2 regions of the Chromobacterium sp. genome follow, and region 1 is predicted to be linked to the other one. Evidence: predicted binding sites of a transcription regulator. Region 1 holds the regulator's gene; the other holds the start of a gene.
The links. Region 1 encodes HrcA, which represses chaperone genes, less so after heat shock. Its sites were predicted from a motif close to ATTAGCACTCGNNNNNNNCGAGTGCTAAT; they were not measured.
Positions count from the first base shown of each region.

Region 2: rpoH (RNA polymerase sigma factor RpoH) is a predicted target of HrcA. The motif match lies at 4,442-4,470, and genes of this name have one in related genera.

Region 1 covers NZ_JAYSGF010000060.1:218-8,179, forward strand. The annotation lists partial or broken gene recA (recombinase RecA) at 1-380, opposite strand, end outside; gene hrcA (heat-inducible transcriptional repressor HrcA) at 690-1,712, shown strand; gene mltB (lytic murein transglycosylase B) at 1,762-2,772, shown strand; gene dnaX (DNA polymerase III subunit gamma/tau) at 2,849-4,732, shown strand; gene ACE3QM_RS21285 (YbaB/EbfC family nucleoid-associated protein) at 4,740-5,078, shown strand; gene ACE3QM_RS21290 (hypothetical protein) at 5,151-5,612, shown strand; gene recR (recombination mediator RecR) at 5,618-6,220, shown strand; gene hcnC (cyanide-forming glycine dehydrogenase subunit HcnC) at 6,313-7,575, opposite strand; gene ACE3QM_RS21305 (NAD(P)/FAD-dependent oxidoreductase) at 7,578-7,962, opposite strand, start outside.
Region 2 covers NZ_JAYSGF010000018.1:77,976-85,937, forward strand. The annotation lists gene ACE3QM_RS11760 (Wzy polymerase domain-containing protein) at 1-1,619, shown strand, start outside; gene ACE3QM_RS11765 (Wzy polymerase domain-containing protein) at 1,693-3,477, shown strand; gene rpoH (RNA polymerase sigma factor RpoH) at 3,548-4,411, opposite strand; gene ftsX (permease-like cell division protein FtsX) at 4,593-5,501, opposite strand; gene ftsE (cell division ATP-binding protein FtsE) at 5,498-6,151, opposite strand; gene ftsY (signal recognition particle-docking protein FtsY) at 6,212-7,360, opposite strand; gene rsmD (16S rRNA (guanine(966)-N(2))-methyltransferase RsmD) at 7,594-7,962, shown strand, end outside.

The DNA of each region.
Region 1 (7,962 bases):
AGTGCCTGCTCGCCGGTGTCCGGCTGCGAGATCAGCAGGTCGTCGACCTTGACGCCCAGCTTTTGCGCATATTGCGGGTCCAGCGCGTTTTCCGCGTCGATGTAGGCGCAGGTGCCGCCCAATTTTTGCATCTCGGCCACCGCTTGCAGACACAAGGTGGTTTTACCGGACGACTCCGGGCCGTAGATTTCCACCACGCGGCCGCGCGGCAGGCCGCCGACGCCCAGCGCCAGGTCCAGACTCAGCGAGCCGGTGGAGACCACCTGCAGGTTTTCGTTGATCTGGTTGTCGCTCATGCGCATGATCGAACCCTTGCCAAATTGTTTTTCAATTTGGGCAAGGGCCGCGGCCAACGCTTTGCTCTTGTCTTCGGATGCCATGCTGTCTCCAGTGTGGGGGGCGCTAAACAAAATGAATGCTCGGCCAGCGGCGGCCCGCGTCCATGGCGGCGGGGAAAACCCGATGCCGGACAGGGGTTTGCGCGGCGCGGGGGCGGATCCCGCCACGCTCGCGCTTGCCGCGCCGATAGCCGAAAAGATGCCGTCGATTATCTCATAAAGCCTTGGCCAACGGCAGAGCCGCTTGCCGGCGCCACCGTCCTTCGGGACGGGCGCGTGGCGATATTGCTTGAAAAAGTTGTGATTGCGACCACTTTTACAAGTGTCCACCCTGTGTACAATGAAACCATCATGATGAACGAACGCGCGCAACACCTGCTCAAGGTCCTGATCGAACGCTATATCGTCGACGGCCAGCCGGTGGGGTCCAAAACCCTGTCCATGCTGCCCGGCATCGAGTTGTCGTCCGCGTCCATCCGCAATGTGCTGGCGGAGTTGGAAACCATGGGATTGATCGTGGCGCCGCACACCTCGGCCGGCCGGGTGCCCACCGCGCGCGGCTACCGCGTGTTCGTCGATCGCCTGCTCACCATCCGGCCGCTGGAAGAAGCGGCGCTGCACGAGCTGGAATTGAACCTACAGCCGGACAGCCCGCAGCGCATCGCTCAGTCGGCGTCCTCGCTGCTGTCCGAATTGACCCATTTCGCCGGCGTGATCGTCACGCCGCAGCGCTCCGACATCGCCTTCCGCCAGATCGAATTCCTGCGCCTGTCCGAGCGGCGCGTGCTGATGATCTTGGTGACGCTGGACGGCGATGTGCAGAACCATCTACTGACCACCGAGCGCGACTACACCCCGTCCGAGCTGATCGAGGCCGGCAATTTCATCAACCAGCATTACGCCGGCCAGGGCCTGGCCAGCATCGCCAGCCGCGTGGCGGACGAACTGCGCCAGTTGCAGGGCGATATCGCCGAGCTGATGTCGGCGGCGATACGGCTGGGGCAAAGCTCGATGAACGCCAGCAACGCCGCGGTGGTGGTGGCGGGCGGCAACCGGCTGCTGGAGGTCAACGACCTGTCCGACGACTTGTCGCGGCTGCGTCAGCTGTTCAATGTCTTCGAACGCAAGACCGAGCTGCTGAAGCTGCTGAACCAGGGCCGGGACGCCCAGGGCGTGAACATTTTCATCGGCGAGGAGTCTGGCGTGGTAACGTTGGACGAATGCTCGGTGGTGACCGCGCCTTATCGCATCAACGGCCAGGTGGTCGGTGCGCTGGGCGTGGTCGGCCCCACCCGGATGGCCTACGAGCGGGTGATTCCCATCGTCGACATCACCGCGCGGCTGGTATCCAGCGCCTTGTCGTTCCGGGCGTGATGCGCGCGCGGTCTTGCAACTTGAAAACAGCTATCACTTTTCTTCGCCTATGAGACTCTTGTGCAAACTGGCCCCGCTGGCGGCCTTGTTCTCCTTCCAACTGGCCCAGGCCGACGCGGCCTTCCTGGCGCGCCCGGACGTGCAGCGCTATATCGACGAGCAAGTGGCCAGCGGTCAGTTCAACCGCCCGGAACTGGAGGCGGTGTTCGCCAATGTCGAACTCAAGCCCAATATCATCAAGATACTGGACAAGCCGTCCACCTCGCGGCCCTGGTATCAATTCCGCAAATCCACGGTGGGCGAGCAGACCATAGCCGACGGCGTGGCCTTCTGGCGCGCCAACGCCGCCGCGCTGACGCGCGCGGAACAGCAATATGGCGTGGCGCCGGAGGTGATCGTCGCCATTCTGGGCGTGGAATCGCATTACGGCCGCAACACCGGCAGTTTCCGCCTGGTGGACGCCTTGTCCACCATAGGCTTCGATTATCCGCGCCGCGCCGAGTTTTTCCGCAAAGAACTGACCGAGTTCCTGCTGCTGGCCAAGGAAGAGGGCAAGGACCCGCTGACGCTGAAGGGCTCCTACGCCGGCGCGATGGGCTGGCCGCAGTTCATGCCGTCCAGCTTCCGCAAATGGGCGGTGGATTTCGACGGCAGCGGCCATCGCGACATCTGGAGCGACTCCGACGACGTGATCGGCAGCGTGGCCAATTACTTCCAGCGTCACGGCTGGCGCCATGGCGCCGACGTGATCCTGCCGGCCAGCGTGCAGCCGGGGCCGCAGATCGATCAGTTGGTCGCCGATAAATTCAATCTGCACTACACCGTGGGCGAGCTGAAGAAAATGGGCGTGACGCCGCAGGCGCCGGTGGCCGACGACGTGCCGGCGGTGCTGGTGCCGCTGGAGACCGCGCCGGGCGTGACCGAATACTGGCTGGGGCTCAATAATTTCTTCGTGATCACCCGCTACAACCGCAGCACGCTGTACGCCAAGGCGGTGCAGGAAATCGCCGATCAGCTGCGCCTGCGCTATCTGGCCGGCCAGGCGGCGGCTCAGCCTTGAAACCACGCGCCGCCCGCCGCGGCGGCGGCGCGAAACCTGTCGCCACGCGCGGCGATTGCCATTAAAATCCGCCCCCATGAGCTATCAAGTCCTTGCCCGTAAGTGGCGTCCCAAGCGCTTTGCCGACCTGGTCGGCCAGGAGCACGTGGTGCGCGCCTTGACCAATGCCCTGAAAGAACAGCGTCTTCACCACGCCTACCTGCTGACGGGGACGCGCGGGGTGGGCAAGACCACCATCGCCCGGATTCTGGCCAAGAGCCTGAACTGCGAAACCGGCACCACCGCCGAACCCTGCGGCGAATGCTCGGCCTGTCGCCAGATCGACACCGGCCGCTTCGTCGATCTGCTGGAAATCGACGCCGCGTCCAACACCGGCATCGACAATATCCGCGAAGTGCTGGAAAACGCCCAGTACGCGCCGACATCCGGCCGCTTCAAGGTCTACATCATCGACGAAGTGCACATGCTGTCCAAGAGCGCCTTCAACGCGATGCTGAAGACGCTGGAGGAGCCGCCGGCCCACGTCAAATTCATCCTGGCCACCACCGATCCGCAGAAAGTGCCGGTCACGGTGCTGAGCCGCTGCCTGCAGTTCTCGCTGCGCAATATGACGCCGCAGCAAGTGGCCGGCCACCTGGCCCACATGCTGGACGTGGAAGGCATCGCCTACGAGACGCCGGCGCTGGCCTTGCTGGGCCGTGCCGCTTCCGGTTCGATGCGCGACGCGCAGTCGCTGCTGGACCAGGCCATCGCCTATGGCCTGGGCGAGGTGAAGGAAGACGGCGTGCGCGCGATGCTGGGCGCGGTGGACCGCCGCTATCTGTACGCCTTGCTGCAGGCGCTGGCGGCTGGCGACGGCCCGCAGCTGATGGCCGAGGCCGAACAATTGGCCGAGCGCGGCATCAGCTTCGACAGCGCCCTGACCGAGTTGGCGGTGCTGCTGCAGCAACTGGCGCTGCTACAGACGGTGCCGCAGGCGATTGCGGCGGACGAGCCGGAGCGCGAAGCGCTGCAGGCGCTGGCGGACGCGATCGCGCCGCAGGACGTGCAGCTGTATTACCAGATTTCCATCCATGGCCGCAAAGACCTGGCGCTGGCGCCGGACGAGCACGCCGGTTTCAATATGACCCTATTGCGCATGCTGGCCTTCCATCCGGTCAACGCGCAGCCGGAAGCCGCGGCGCCGCGCCCGGCCGCCGCCGCGCCGGCGCGGCCCAATCCGCCACCGGCCCAGGCCGCTGGCGGCGGAGTGTCGCCAGCCGCGCGCGCCTTGCAGGCCGCCGGCCTGAGTGCTCCAGCGCCGCGTGCCGCGCCGCAGCCGGCCGCCGAGGACAGCGCTCCGGCGCCGGAACCCGAACCCGAGCCCGCGGCCAGCCCCGCCCCGGCCCCGATCCCGGCCGCCGCGCCGGCAAGCCCGCCGCCGCGGCCCGCGGCGCCAGTGGCCGGCGAGGAAGACGAGGACAAGGCCGGCGATGTCGGCCCGGAGGATGTGCCCTGGGGCCAGGGCGCGGCGGCGGACGAGGAGATGCCGTCCTATCTGCAGGCGCCGCCGGAGGAAGCGGTCGATTATGAGTTCGACGGCGACTGGCAGGCGCTGGTGACCGAGTTGGGCGTCAAGTTGGGCGCGGCGCGCATGCTGGCCCATAATGCGGTATTGAAGGATTGGAGCCAGCACAGCCTGGCGCTGGCGGTGCCGGAAAGCTTCCGCCACATGACCAGCCGCGATTATCAGGACAAGCTCAAGCTCGCCTTGCGCGAGCGTTTCGGCCGGCCGGTGGAGTTGACGGTGACGGTGGAGGAACTGGGCCTGGAAACGCCGGCGATGAAAGACGCCCGCCATCGGCAGGAGCAGTTGGACATCGCCCGCGAGAATATGAAAAACGATCCGGTGGTGCAGCAAATGGTGCGTGAATTCGACGCGACGCTGCTCATCGAAACCATTCAACCCGTTAAGGAGTGAAACGATTATGTTTGGCAAAGGTGGTATCGCCGGCCTGATGAAGCAGGCCCAGCAAATGCAAGACAATATGAAAAAGGCGCAGGAAGAGCTGGCCAAGGTGGAAGTGGAAGGCCAGTCCGGCGCCGGCATGGTCAAGGTGGTGATGACTTGCGCGCACGATGTCAAGCGCGTCAGCCTGGACGACAGCCTGCTGGAAGACGCCAAGGAAGACAAGGAAATGCTGGAAGACCTGATCGCCGCCGCGCTCAACGACGCGGTGCGCAAGGTGGAAGCCACCACTCAGGAGAAGATGTCCGGTTTTTCCGCCGGCTTGAACCTGCCGGCCGGCATGAAGCTGCCGTTCTGATCGCAGCGGCTTCGCTATCCGGATGGCTCGGCGCGCGCCGGGCCATTTTTGCGTTGTCCGATGGAGGCCGCGATGCGCCGATTCGCTCATTTCACCGTGCGTAGCCGGCTGCGCGCCGATGCGGACCAGGTGTGGGCGCACGCCACCAGCGCCGTCGGCATCAATGCGGAACTGGGGCCCTGGCTCCGCATGCGCTTGCCTGGCAATGCGCTGCCCGCCGGGCTGGCGCCGCCGGCGCGTATAGGGCGTTGCTGGATCCTGTTGTTCGGCCTGCTGCCGGTGGAGTATGACGAGCTGGAGCTGACGCGGCTGGAGCCGGGCGCCTTCGACGAGCGTTCGACCATGCTGACCCAGCGGCGCTGGCTGCACCGGCGGCGGGTGCGCGCGGTGGCCGGCGGGTGCGAAGTGGTGGACCGTGTCGGCTTCGCGCCGCGCGCGCCGCTGCTGCTGCTGCTGCGGCTGCATTACGCTATTTTCCACTTGGTCTTTGCCTGGCGGCATGCGCGCCTGCGCCGCCGTTTTTCCCGATTGTGAACGCGATGAAGAATCCTCCCGCCCTAGACCACCTGATCTCCGCGCTGAAAGTGCTGCCCGGCGTCGGCCCCAAGACCGCGCAACGCATGGCCTTCCATCTGCTGCAACGCGACAAGAAGGGCGCGGACAAGCTGGCGCGCGCGCTGGACCGTGCGCTGACCCAATTGACCCACTGCGAGCGCTGCAACACCTTCAGCGAAACGCCGCTGTGCCCGATCTGCGCCGACGAGGAGCGCCGGCAGGATTTGCTGTGCGTGGTGGAGATGCCGGCGGATCTGCTGACGCTGGAACAGGCCAAGTGCTTCGACGGCCTGTATTTCGTGCTGATGGGCCGCATCTCGCCGCTGGACAATGTCGGCCCGCGCGACATCAATCTGGACAAGCTCTTGGTGCGGGTCCAGGACCAGGGGGTGGAGGAGGTGATCATCGCCACCAATTTCACCGCCGAGGGCGAGGTCACCGCGCACATGATCGCCGAACTGCTGAAGGAGCGCGGCCTGAAGGTGACGCGCATCGCGCGGGGCATGCCGGTGGGCGGCGAGCTGGAGTATGTCGACCTGGGCACCTTGGCGCAGGCGGTGTATGAACGTCGCGGCGTTGGCCAGTAAGAGGGTGGACTCGGCTGGACAAAAAAAGCAGGCCGGACTAGCCGGCCTGTAACAGAGGAACATCTGGGAACTGGTTTGTCTTTGACTGGCTCTTAGGCCGGCATCAGCTCGGCCGCGGCCGGTTTGACGGGTGCGGCGTGAAAACGGTCGGCGAGGAAGGGACTCACGTCCAGCGGCGGCGTTTCGCCGCGCACCAGCGCGTCCAGCATCACCCCGGTGATGGCCGATGTCAGAATGCCGGTGCGGAAATGGCCGCAGGCGTTCAGATAGCCGTCCACGCCCTGCATCGGCCCCAGGATGGGTAGCTCGTCCGGCGAACCGGGGCGCAAGCCGGCCCAGCAGCGCTTGATATTGATGTTCTTCATCTCCGGGAGGCAGCGGATCGCGCCCTTGACCAGGCCGGCGATTTCCGGATAAGTGTTGCTGACGTCGAAGCCCTTGTCCTCGGTGGTGCTGCCGATCAGGATTTCACCGTTGTCCTTCTGCGCGATATAGCAATCGCTGGTGGTGATGCAGCCGCGCAGCAGCTTGGGCATCTTTTCCGATAGCACGATCTGGCCCTTGACCGGTTTGACCGGGATGCTGACGCCGGTCGCCCATTGGCTCAGCTCGGCGGCCCAGGAGCCGGCGGCGTTGATCAGGGTGTGGCAATGGAATTCGCCGGCTTCCAGCGTGCGCACGCCGGTGACGCGCGAGCCTTGCTTGAGCACGCCGGTGACATTGGTGTTGAAGAACACGTCGACGCCGTTCTGGCGCGCCGCCTCGGTGTAGGCGTCGGTCAGGCGGAAGGGGCTGACCTGGTGGTCGCACAGGAATTCCAGCGCGCCGGTGGCTTCATGGCTGATATAGGGCTCGTTTGCACGCAGCTGAGCCTGGTCCACCCAGCGCACCTGGTCGGACAGATGGGGGATCTGCGCGGCGATGTGTTCGGCGTAGAGCTGATCTTCTTCATCGTAAATCACGAATTTCAGCCCGGTTTCCTCGAACTTGAAATCCATGCCGTGGTTTTCGATCAATTCCTGATGCAGGGCCGGATACAGCGCATTGGAAGCCAGCGCGAAATTGAAGAAGGATTCCGGCAGGATGTGCGGGGTGCTGGCGTCCACGGCGATGGCGGCGCCGGCCGCCTCGCGCTTGTTCTTGGCCGAGGTCATGCGGAAGAAGATCACGCCGCAGCCCAGGCCAACCGATTCGCCTATCGCCCACAGGCCGCCGGCGGACGCGCGCGAGGCGTTGCCGGGGCGCTTGGCGTCGATCAGCGCGATTTTCAGATCCTTGCGCTTGGACAGTTGGTAGGCGCAAGAGGCGCCGATCACGCCGCCGCCGGCAATCACGATATCGTATTGTCTGCTCATGGTCAGGCCTCTTCGGTTTCGGTTTGGAAGGCGGAGAACGGCAAGGGGTCCAGCGGGAAGCGCGGACGGATCCAGCCCACATCGGCCTTGCCGGTATGTTCGCGCAGCCGATCGCTGCAATAGCCGACGCACATCTTGCCCTGGCAATCGCCCATGCTGACGCGGGTGCGCATCTTCAGGCTGATCAAATCCTGCACCCCCTGTTCCAGCGCGGTGTCTATGTCCTTGCGCAGCGCGTTTTCGCAGCGGCAGATCACGGTGTCTTCGCGCGGCAGCGACAGCTGGCCGCTGCCGCGTTGGGTGAAGCTGTCGATGCCGACGCGGAAGCGCAGTATCGCTTTCAGTTCGGTCAGGTAGCGCTGGCGGTTCTTTTCGGCCAGCTCGGCG
Region 2 (7,962 bases), on a different contig from region 1:
TGGCATTTGCTATTTACTGTTTGCTGCAAGTCAATGTGGATGGGGCTACATTTGGTTTGATTTTTTTATTGTTTTTTGTTTTGTTGCTTTATTTGCCCCATTATGCAGAGATGGATTTTCAAGTCTTTATTGCTGTGTTGGCTGGTAGTCTGCTTTTGGCTGCGCTGGTACAGTGTGTTTTAGGTTGGATTCAGTTGCTGGGTTTGGCGCCGAGCATGCATGGCTTTGTTTTATTTGAAAGAAGTAATCCGGTAGGCTATGTGTTCGGAAATATTGGTCAGAAAAATCTATATGCCGATTTTTTGATGTGGGGTGTGATTTCGGCTTGCTACCTCTTTGCTATTGGAAGGTTGAATAAAGCGCTATTAGGCTTGTGTCTGATAATTTTAGCACTCATGGTTGCTTGGTCGGGGTCGAGGTTGCCATTGGCCTATGTAGCGGGTTTGGTTCTGCTGGGCTGGTTTTGGTTGCATAAGGCTAAAGAAAATGTTGTGGTACGCCGCATGGTGGCGGCCGTGATTGGTTTTGTCATCTTGTCTGTCTTCGTGCAGTTTTTTAGCCATAGCCTGATTCAGATATTGCATTACTTGGGCTTGAATATTGAGGCGCAGAGCGGCTCGGAGCGAATATTGGATGGGGGCTTCGGTGCTCGGCGCCGTATCGAATGGACCAAAGCATGGGATATTTTCAAGGTACACCCATGGTTCGGAGTGGGGTTTGGTGGATTCTCCGCCTTGTCGACTCAGATGGAGGTCTATGCCGGTCTACCTAAGATGCCGGAGAGCTGGTTGTTTACACACAGCCATAATCTAGTATTTCAACTGTTGGCGGAAACTGGACTGGTGGGAACCGCCATTGCGATTATCGGGGTGCTGGTGCCAGTTTGCAGGTTTTTGCGTAGAGGCGAACAAACTGCGGAAAATCTGCTCTTACTTAGCGTGACGATGGTGATATTGGTCCACAGTATGTTCGAATACCCATTATGGTATTTGCCTTATTTGTTAATGCTATGTATCGCTTGTACACTCGCACCGGGCAGACGTTACGCGCCGCCGGCGAGGGCTAGTATGCTCAAAGCAGTCTCAGTTGCTGCTGTTGTTATCTGTGTGTGCTATCTCGCTGCCGGAATGATGGTTTTCTCTATGCTGGTCCGTTATAGTGTGCCTGCGGCATCGCCCCAGGCCAGAGAGCTGGCGATCAAAGAATTAGGTTCGGTGCCTAATTTCCCGCTTTGGTCCTGGGATGTCGATATGGCCTTGGCCAATTACATTGAGCCCAGCAAGGAGCAATTGCCAATCAAGTTGCAGTTTTTTGAACGCTTAGCCAGCTACCGGCCTTATCCATCGGTACTAGTGAAGCTGAGTGTACTGCAGGCTTTGAACCAGCAACCTAAGCAGGCAGAGGCAACACTGCGTGTTGCGATTGCCAATTATCCGGATTACGCCCCCCGCTTCGTGCCGATGCTCACTTCTCATCCAGAGTCGGAGGTTGCCCCGTTGCGAAGTAGGTTGTTAGTTGCAGCGGAGGCCTATGGGAAACTCGTGCCGAACATGGAGCAGGCTCGGCTTGCCGCAGTGATGACGGCTGCGGAGCCGGTTCGTCGGAAGCCGCTGTTTTGATGATGCGGCGTTTGAGCTTGCCTCGCCATCAGGTATGCTTCGGCTTTGACTCTGCAAGATTGTTTCTAGCCGCATGACCTTTCGAACCCTGACTTCCCGTTTGGCGATGCTGGCCTTGTGCCTGATCGCCATCTTGCCTTTCGCCTCGCGCATCCATTATGTGCCGCTGCCGCAGTGGTTTGGCGAGATCAATGTGGTCTGGCTGCTGTTGGCCGCCGCGGCGTTCCTGCTGCCCAGCGGCGGCTTGTTCCGGCAGTTGCCGCGAGCGGCTTGGTGGTGCTTGGCTTTGGCCGCTATCTGGGCGCTGCAGCCATACTGGCTTGCCCTGTTGTTTCCCGGCATGAACTACGCGGTGGCGCTGGCGTGGCTGGCGGCGGCATTATTGGCCGCGGTCACGGCGTCCTTGCGCGAGGAGTTGGGCGAGCGGAGCTTTGCGGTGTGGCTGGCTTGGGGCTTGCTCGCTGGCGGCTTGGTGCAGGCAGCGATCGGAGTGGCCCAGCTTACCGGTTATGCCGCCGACCTGGGCTTGTTCTACGATGGCGCGCATCCGACGACGAATATTTTCGGCCATATCGGCCAGCGCAATCAGTATGCGCACTATCTGATGTGGTCGGTGGTGGCCGCCGTTTATTTGTACGCGGCGGGCAACTTGCCGCGCTGGGGGCTGGCCATCCTGATTTTCGGCCTGTCCTTGATGTTGGGATGGGCCGGTTCGCGCACCATACTGCTGTATCTGGTGGCGCTGTCCGTCTTGGCAGGGCTGTGGCACTGGCGCATTGGCAGCGCTGAGTCGCGCCGCATGCTGTGGGCGATGTGGCTGTCGTGCTTGTCAGTGCTGGCGATGCAGTTCGCCTTGCCTTGGTTCAATCACCTATTGTCCTGGTTGACGCATGAGAATCTGCAGAACGCGTCTGGCCTGGCCCGCCTGGCGGCCAATGGCGACGATATGGGCTCGCGCCGCTTCGCGGAAATGCATAAGGCGTGGTTGAGCTTCCGGGCGCATCCGGTCACGGGAGTGGGTTGGTCGCAATTCGCCGCTGAGAGCGTGCGCTTGCAACCCCTGCCACAGTTCGCCGCCGCCGGTTTCAATAGCGGCTTGTTCACCAATTCCCATAATCTGATCTTGCAGTTGCTGGCGGAGATGGGCGGCGTGGTGACGGTATTGATCGTCGCTGGTTTCATCTGGGTGTTGTGGCCGTTCTTCAGTCAGCGCGCCAGCCTGGAAGGTGTGCTGGCGCTGGGTTGTCTGGCCGTGACCTTGACGCACAGCATGCTGGAGTATCCGCTGTGGTATTACTATTTCCTGGCAATGCTGGTGGTGTTCGCGGCGATGGCGCCGCGTGGGCAGCGACAGCTGGCCTGGCCTCTGCGGCTGCCGCTGTTCGCCGCCTTGATCTGGGTGGGCTGGCTCTCGTTCAGCAGTCTGTCCATGTTCTGGGAACTGGTGGGCTTATACACGCCGACCAATGACGCCAAGCGAGATGCCGCGCGGATGGAGCGTCTGATCGAGATCGCCGAGACCCAGCCGCTGTTTGCCTACCATGCCATGTACACGGTGGATGATTACCTGAAAGTAAGTCCGGATCAGTTGGCGCGCAAGCTGACCTTGGAAAATCGCCTGACCGCGTTCCGGCCGTATCCCGAGGTGATGTTGAAACGCGCGCAGCTGGAGATTCTGGCGGGCCAGCAGTCGCAGGCGGAGCAGACGCTGCGGATGACTTTGGCGTCGTTCCCGACTTACGCCGGGGTGTTCCTGGGGACGTTGGACGATGATAATGCCGACTGGGAACCCTTGCGAGAAGTGGCGCGTGACGCTTATGCCAAGCTGTCGGCCAAATACCAGACCATCAACGAGTAGCTCGGTAGCGGGTCGCAAAGAAAAAACCACAGGCAAGCCTGTGGTTTTTTTGTGGGCGCGGGGGGCGGAATCAGCCGTCGATGACGACGCCCTGGCTCAGCGCGGTTTTCATCTTGCTCAGCGCCTTGGCTTCGATCTGGCGGATGCGCTCAGCGGATACACCGAACTCCGCGGCCAATTCGTGCAGCGTGGAGCCGCTGTCGTCGGCCAGCCAGCGAGCTTCGACAATACGGCGGCTGCGCGGGTCCAGCGTGGCCAGCGCCTGCTGCAGTCCTTCGGTTTGCAGGTGGTCGAAAGCGCGACGCTCTAGTTCTTTGGTCGGCTCATTGTGATGGTCGGCCAGCCAGTCAATCGGCGCGTAGCTGTCATCATCGTTGTCGTCCGCCAGTAGCGCGATATCCTGGCCACTCATGCGGGTTTCCATCTCGCGGACTTCTTCCGGCTTGACGCCAAGATCGTCGGCAATCTGGCGAGCCTCGTTTTCCGACAACGCGGAAAAACTGCTCTTCATGCTGCGTAGATTGAAGAACAGCTTGCGCTGCGGCTTGGTGGTGGCGATGCGCACCAAGCGCCAGTTGCGCAGGATGAATTCGTGAATCTCTGCCTTGATCCAGTGCACGGCGAAGGAGAACAGGCGCACGCCACGATCGGGCTCGAAGCGCTTGACCGCCTTCATCAGGCCGATATTGCCTTCCTGGATCAAGTCGGCTTGCTGCAGGCCGTAGCCGGAGTAGCCGCGGGAAATCGATACCACCACGCGCAGGTGCGAAAGCACCAGCTGGCGCGCGGCTTCCAGGTCGTTTTGCTCCTGAAAGCGCGTTGCAAGCTCGTTTTCCTGCTCAGGCGTCAGCATGGGTACGCTGTTAACAGCTTGGATGTATTGCTCCAGGCTGCCGCTGGTGGACGGGACGGGCAAAGCAAATGTTGTGGTCATCTGTATAACTACCTCCTTGGGTAGTGATATGTTAGCACTCGTATATGGAGAGTGCTAGCAATGAAAGGTTCCTGCGTCAATGATTTTTTCTATTGACTCGATAGTAACGCAGTGGCCTTCTAGCGGCGTGAACAGACTGATTAATAGTTGTTGAGCCGCTTACATAGCGGCTCGTCACGGGTTATTTGGGCTCTATCTTGCGCAGGTGGTGATCCGAGGCCAAGCGGGCGCCGAGCATGGCCAGCATTGCCGATGCGGCGATGGCGATGGCGAGTTCAACCGGGCTCAAATTGCGTAATTCGACTCGTTCGCCATAAAGCTGTGCAAAGTCGCGAATCGCCGGGTTGGCCACCGTGGTCAGCCAGGCGGTCAGCCCCCAGGCGGCGAGTCCGGCGAGTATGCCCTGCCACATCGCGTGATACATGAAGGGACGGCGGATGAAGCTGTCCGGCGCGCCTATCAGTTTCGACACTTCGATTTCATCCTGGCGCGCCAGGATCTGCATGCGGATCGCGTTGTTGGTGACCAGGACCAGTGCGATGCCGAGCGCGGCGGCGAGGAACCAGGTCAGATGCTTGCCCATCTCCACCATGCCGTACAGGCGCTTGGCCCAGTCCGCGTCAAACTGGGCTTGCTCCACCATGGGCAGGCCGGAAAGCTCTTTTTGCAGCATCTCCAGTTCGCGCGGCTCCAGCGCCTTTGGCGTGACGACGAAGGCGTCGGGCAGGGGGTTGCTGTCCAGGCCATCGGTCAGGCCCGGCAAGCCATTGCGCTTTTCCATATCGGCCAGCGCGCGGTCCTTGCTGACAAAGCTGTAGCTCTTGACCTTGGGGTGGTGAGTCAAGGTGGAGGTCACCGCGGCCAGATCGGCTTCTTCCGCCGACAACTCCATGAACAAGGTGACTTGAGGCGTGGCGCTCAGCCTCCCCACCCAGTCTTGCACGCTGCTGATGGCAAGGTAGAGAGAGAGTGGCAGCGCCAGCGCCAGCGACAGCATCAGCAGGGTCAGCAGGCTGCCGAATGGTTGGCGCAAAATCTTGAGCAGCGCGAGTTTGGCGCTTTGCCAGTTCAGGTACAGATAGTGTTTCATGCGGCAAATTGTCCTTCCCGCAGCCGGATGATCCGGCGGCCGTAGTCTTCCATCAGGGTTTCGTCGTGAGCGGAGATCAGCACGGTGACGCCGACTTGGTGGAAGGATTTGAACAATTCCATGATGTCCAGCGCATAGGCGCGGTCCAGGTTTGCCGATGGCTCGTCTGCCAGCAGAATACTGGGGCGATGCACCACGGCGCGGGCGATGCACAGGCGCTGCTGCTCGCCGCCGGACAGGCGGATCGGCATGGTTTTTTCCTTGCTGAGCAGGCCCACCTTATCCAGCGCCGCACGCACGCGCTTGGCGGCATCGCGGCGGTCGAAGCCGATGATGTCCAGCGGCAGCATCACATTGTCGAACACGCTGCGGTCGAACAGGATTTTGTGATCCTGGAACACCAGGCCGATATGCTGGCGCACATAGGGAATCTGGCTGGAACGCAGCTTGGACAGGTTCTGGCCGTTGACGATAACGCCGCCGGCGGTGGCCCGCTCAATGCCGGCGACCAGTTTGAGCAAGGTGGACTTGCCCGCGCCGGAGTGGCCGGCGAGAAAGACCATTTCTCCGGTGTCGATGTTGAAGGACAGGTTTTTCAGGGCTTCATTGCCACCGGGGTAGCGCTTGGTAACCTGGTCGAACTGGATCATTATTCTGTTCCCGCTTTAGCTGGTGACGGCATGTGTGAGAGCGCGCAAAGGACTGCGCGTTCAGTCGAACAGCGCGTCGATATAGTCCTTGGCCTTGAACGGGCGCAGGTCGTCTATGCTTTCGCCGATGCCGACGAAGCGCAAGGGAACCGGGCGCTGCTTGGCGATGGCGGCGATCACGCCGCCCTTGGCGGTGCCGTCCAGCTTGCTCAAGATCAGACCGGTCAGGCCCAGCGCATCGTCGAAGGCCTTGACCTGATTGATCGCGTTCTGGCCGATATTGGCGTCAAGCACCAGAATGATTTCGTGCGGGGCTTCCGGCAGCGCTTTCTGGATCACCCGCTTCACCTTGCGGATTTCCTCCATCAGGTGCAGTTGGGTGGGCAAGCGGCCAGCGGTGTCGGCCAGTACAATGTCGATGCCGCGGGCGATGGCTGCCTGAATCGCGTCATAGCAGACGGCGGCGGAGTCGCCGCCTTGCTGGGCGATCACGGTGACATTGTTGCGCTCGCCCCAGGCCATCAATTGCTCGCGGGCGGCGGCGCGGAAAGTATCGCCGGCGGCGAGCAGCACGCTCTTGCCCTGGCTCTGGTAGTACTTGGCCAGCTTGCCTATCGATGTGGTCTTGCCGGCTCCGTTGACGCCGGCCATCATGATGACGAAAGGCTTCTTGCCGTTGACGTCCAGGCCTTGCTCGAGCGGTGAGATCAAGTCGCTCAGCGATTCCTTCAGCGCGCCTTTCAGTTCGGCGGAGTCTTTCAGTCCTTTCAGCGAGACGCGTTCGCGCACATCGCCGAGCAGATGGTTGGTCGCGTCCACGCCCATATCGGCGGTGAGCAACACCGTTTCCAACTCCTCATACAAGTCTTCGTCGATCTTGCCGCCGCCAAACAGGCCGGCCAGGGACTTGCCAAGCTTGTCCCTGGTTTTGGACAGGCCGGCTTTCAGCCGCTCGGTCCAGCTCATCTTTTTCAAGGAGGCAGGTTCGGCCTCGGGGGCGCTGGGCTCCGCGGCGATGGCGATAGGGGCTTGCTCGGCGATAAGTTCGGGAGCGACCGGGGCGGGCTCTGGAGCCAAGGGCTCGGCATGTGCTTGCGGCGCCGGGGACTCCATTGCCTCAATCGGGGCGAGCTTCACCGTGCTATCGGTTTGCGCCTCCGTCGGCTGCGTGGGTTCGGATTTGGTTTTTCTTTTGAAGAAGCTAAACATGCGTTAAGGCCGGCTGAATTCGGTAAATGGCTAAATTGTATCCTCAAATGAGATGGCTTACCCAATTGTTGCTGCCAGGTGGCGACGAACGAGAAAATCCGGAATCTATATATAAGGAATAAACTGCCTACTGTGACATCGTGTGCGACAGATGGTGGCGGGTTTGCGCAACAATGAGGCGCGTCGGCGCGTATCGGGGTACACTCAGCCCCTTGTTTTTTGGGCAGGGCATTATGAGTCAGTCGCGTAACACGGTCAGAATCATCGGTGGCGAGTATCGACGCCGTCTGCTGCCATTTCCTGACGCTCAGGGTTTACGGCCAACGCCGGACCGGGTGAGGGAAACGCTGTTTAACTGGTTGGGGCAGCAGCTATACGGCAAATCCTGCCTGGATCTGTTCGCCGGCAGCGGCGCCCTGGGCTTCGAGGCGGCGTCGCGCGAAGCGCATCGGGTGGTGATGGTGGAGAAATCCCGCGTCGTGGCCGAATCCTTGAAAGCCAATCGGCAATTATTGTCCGCGATGGCGATAGACGTGGCGCCGCAGGAGGCCCTGGCTTATCTGAAAGCTTGCCGCGAGCGTTTCGATGTCGTCTTCGTCGAT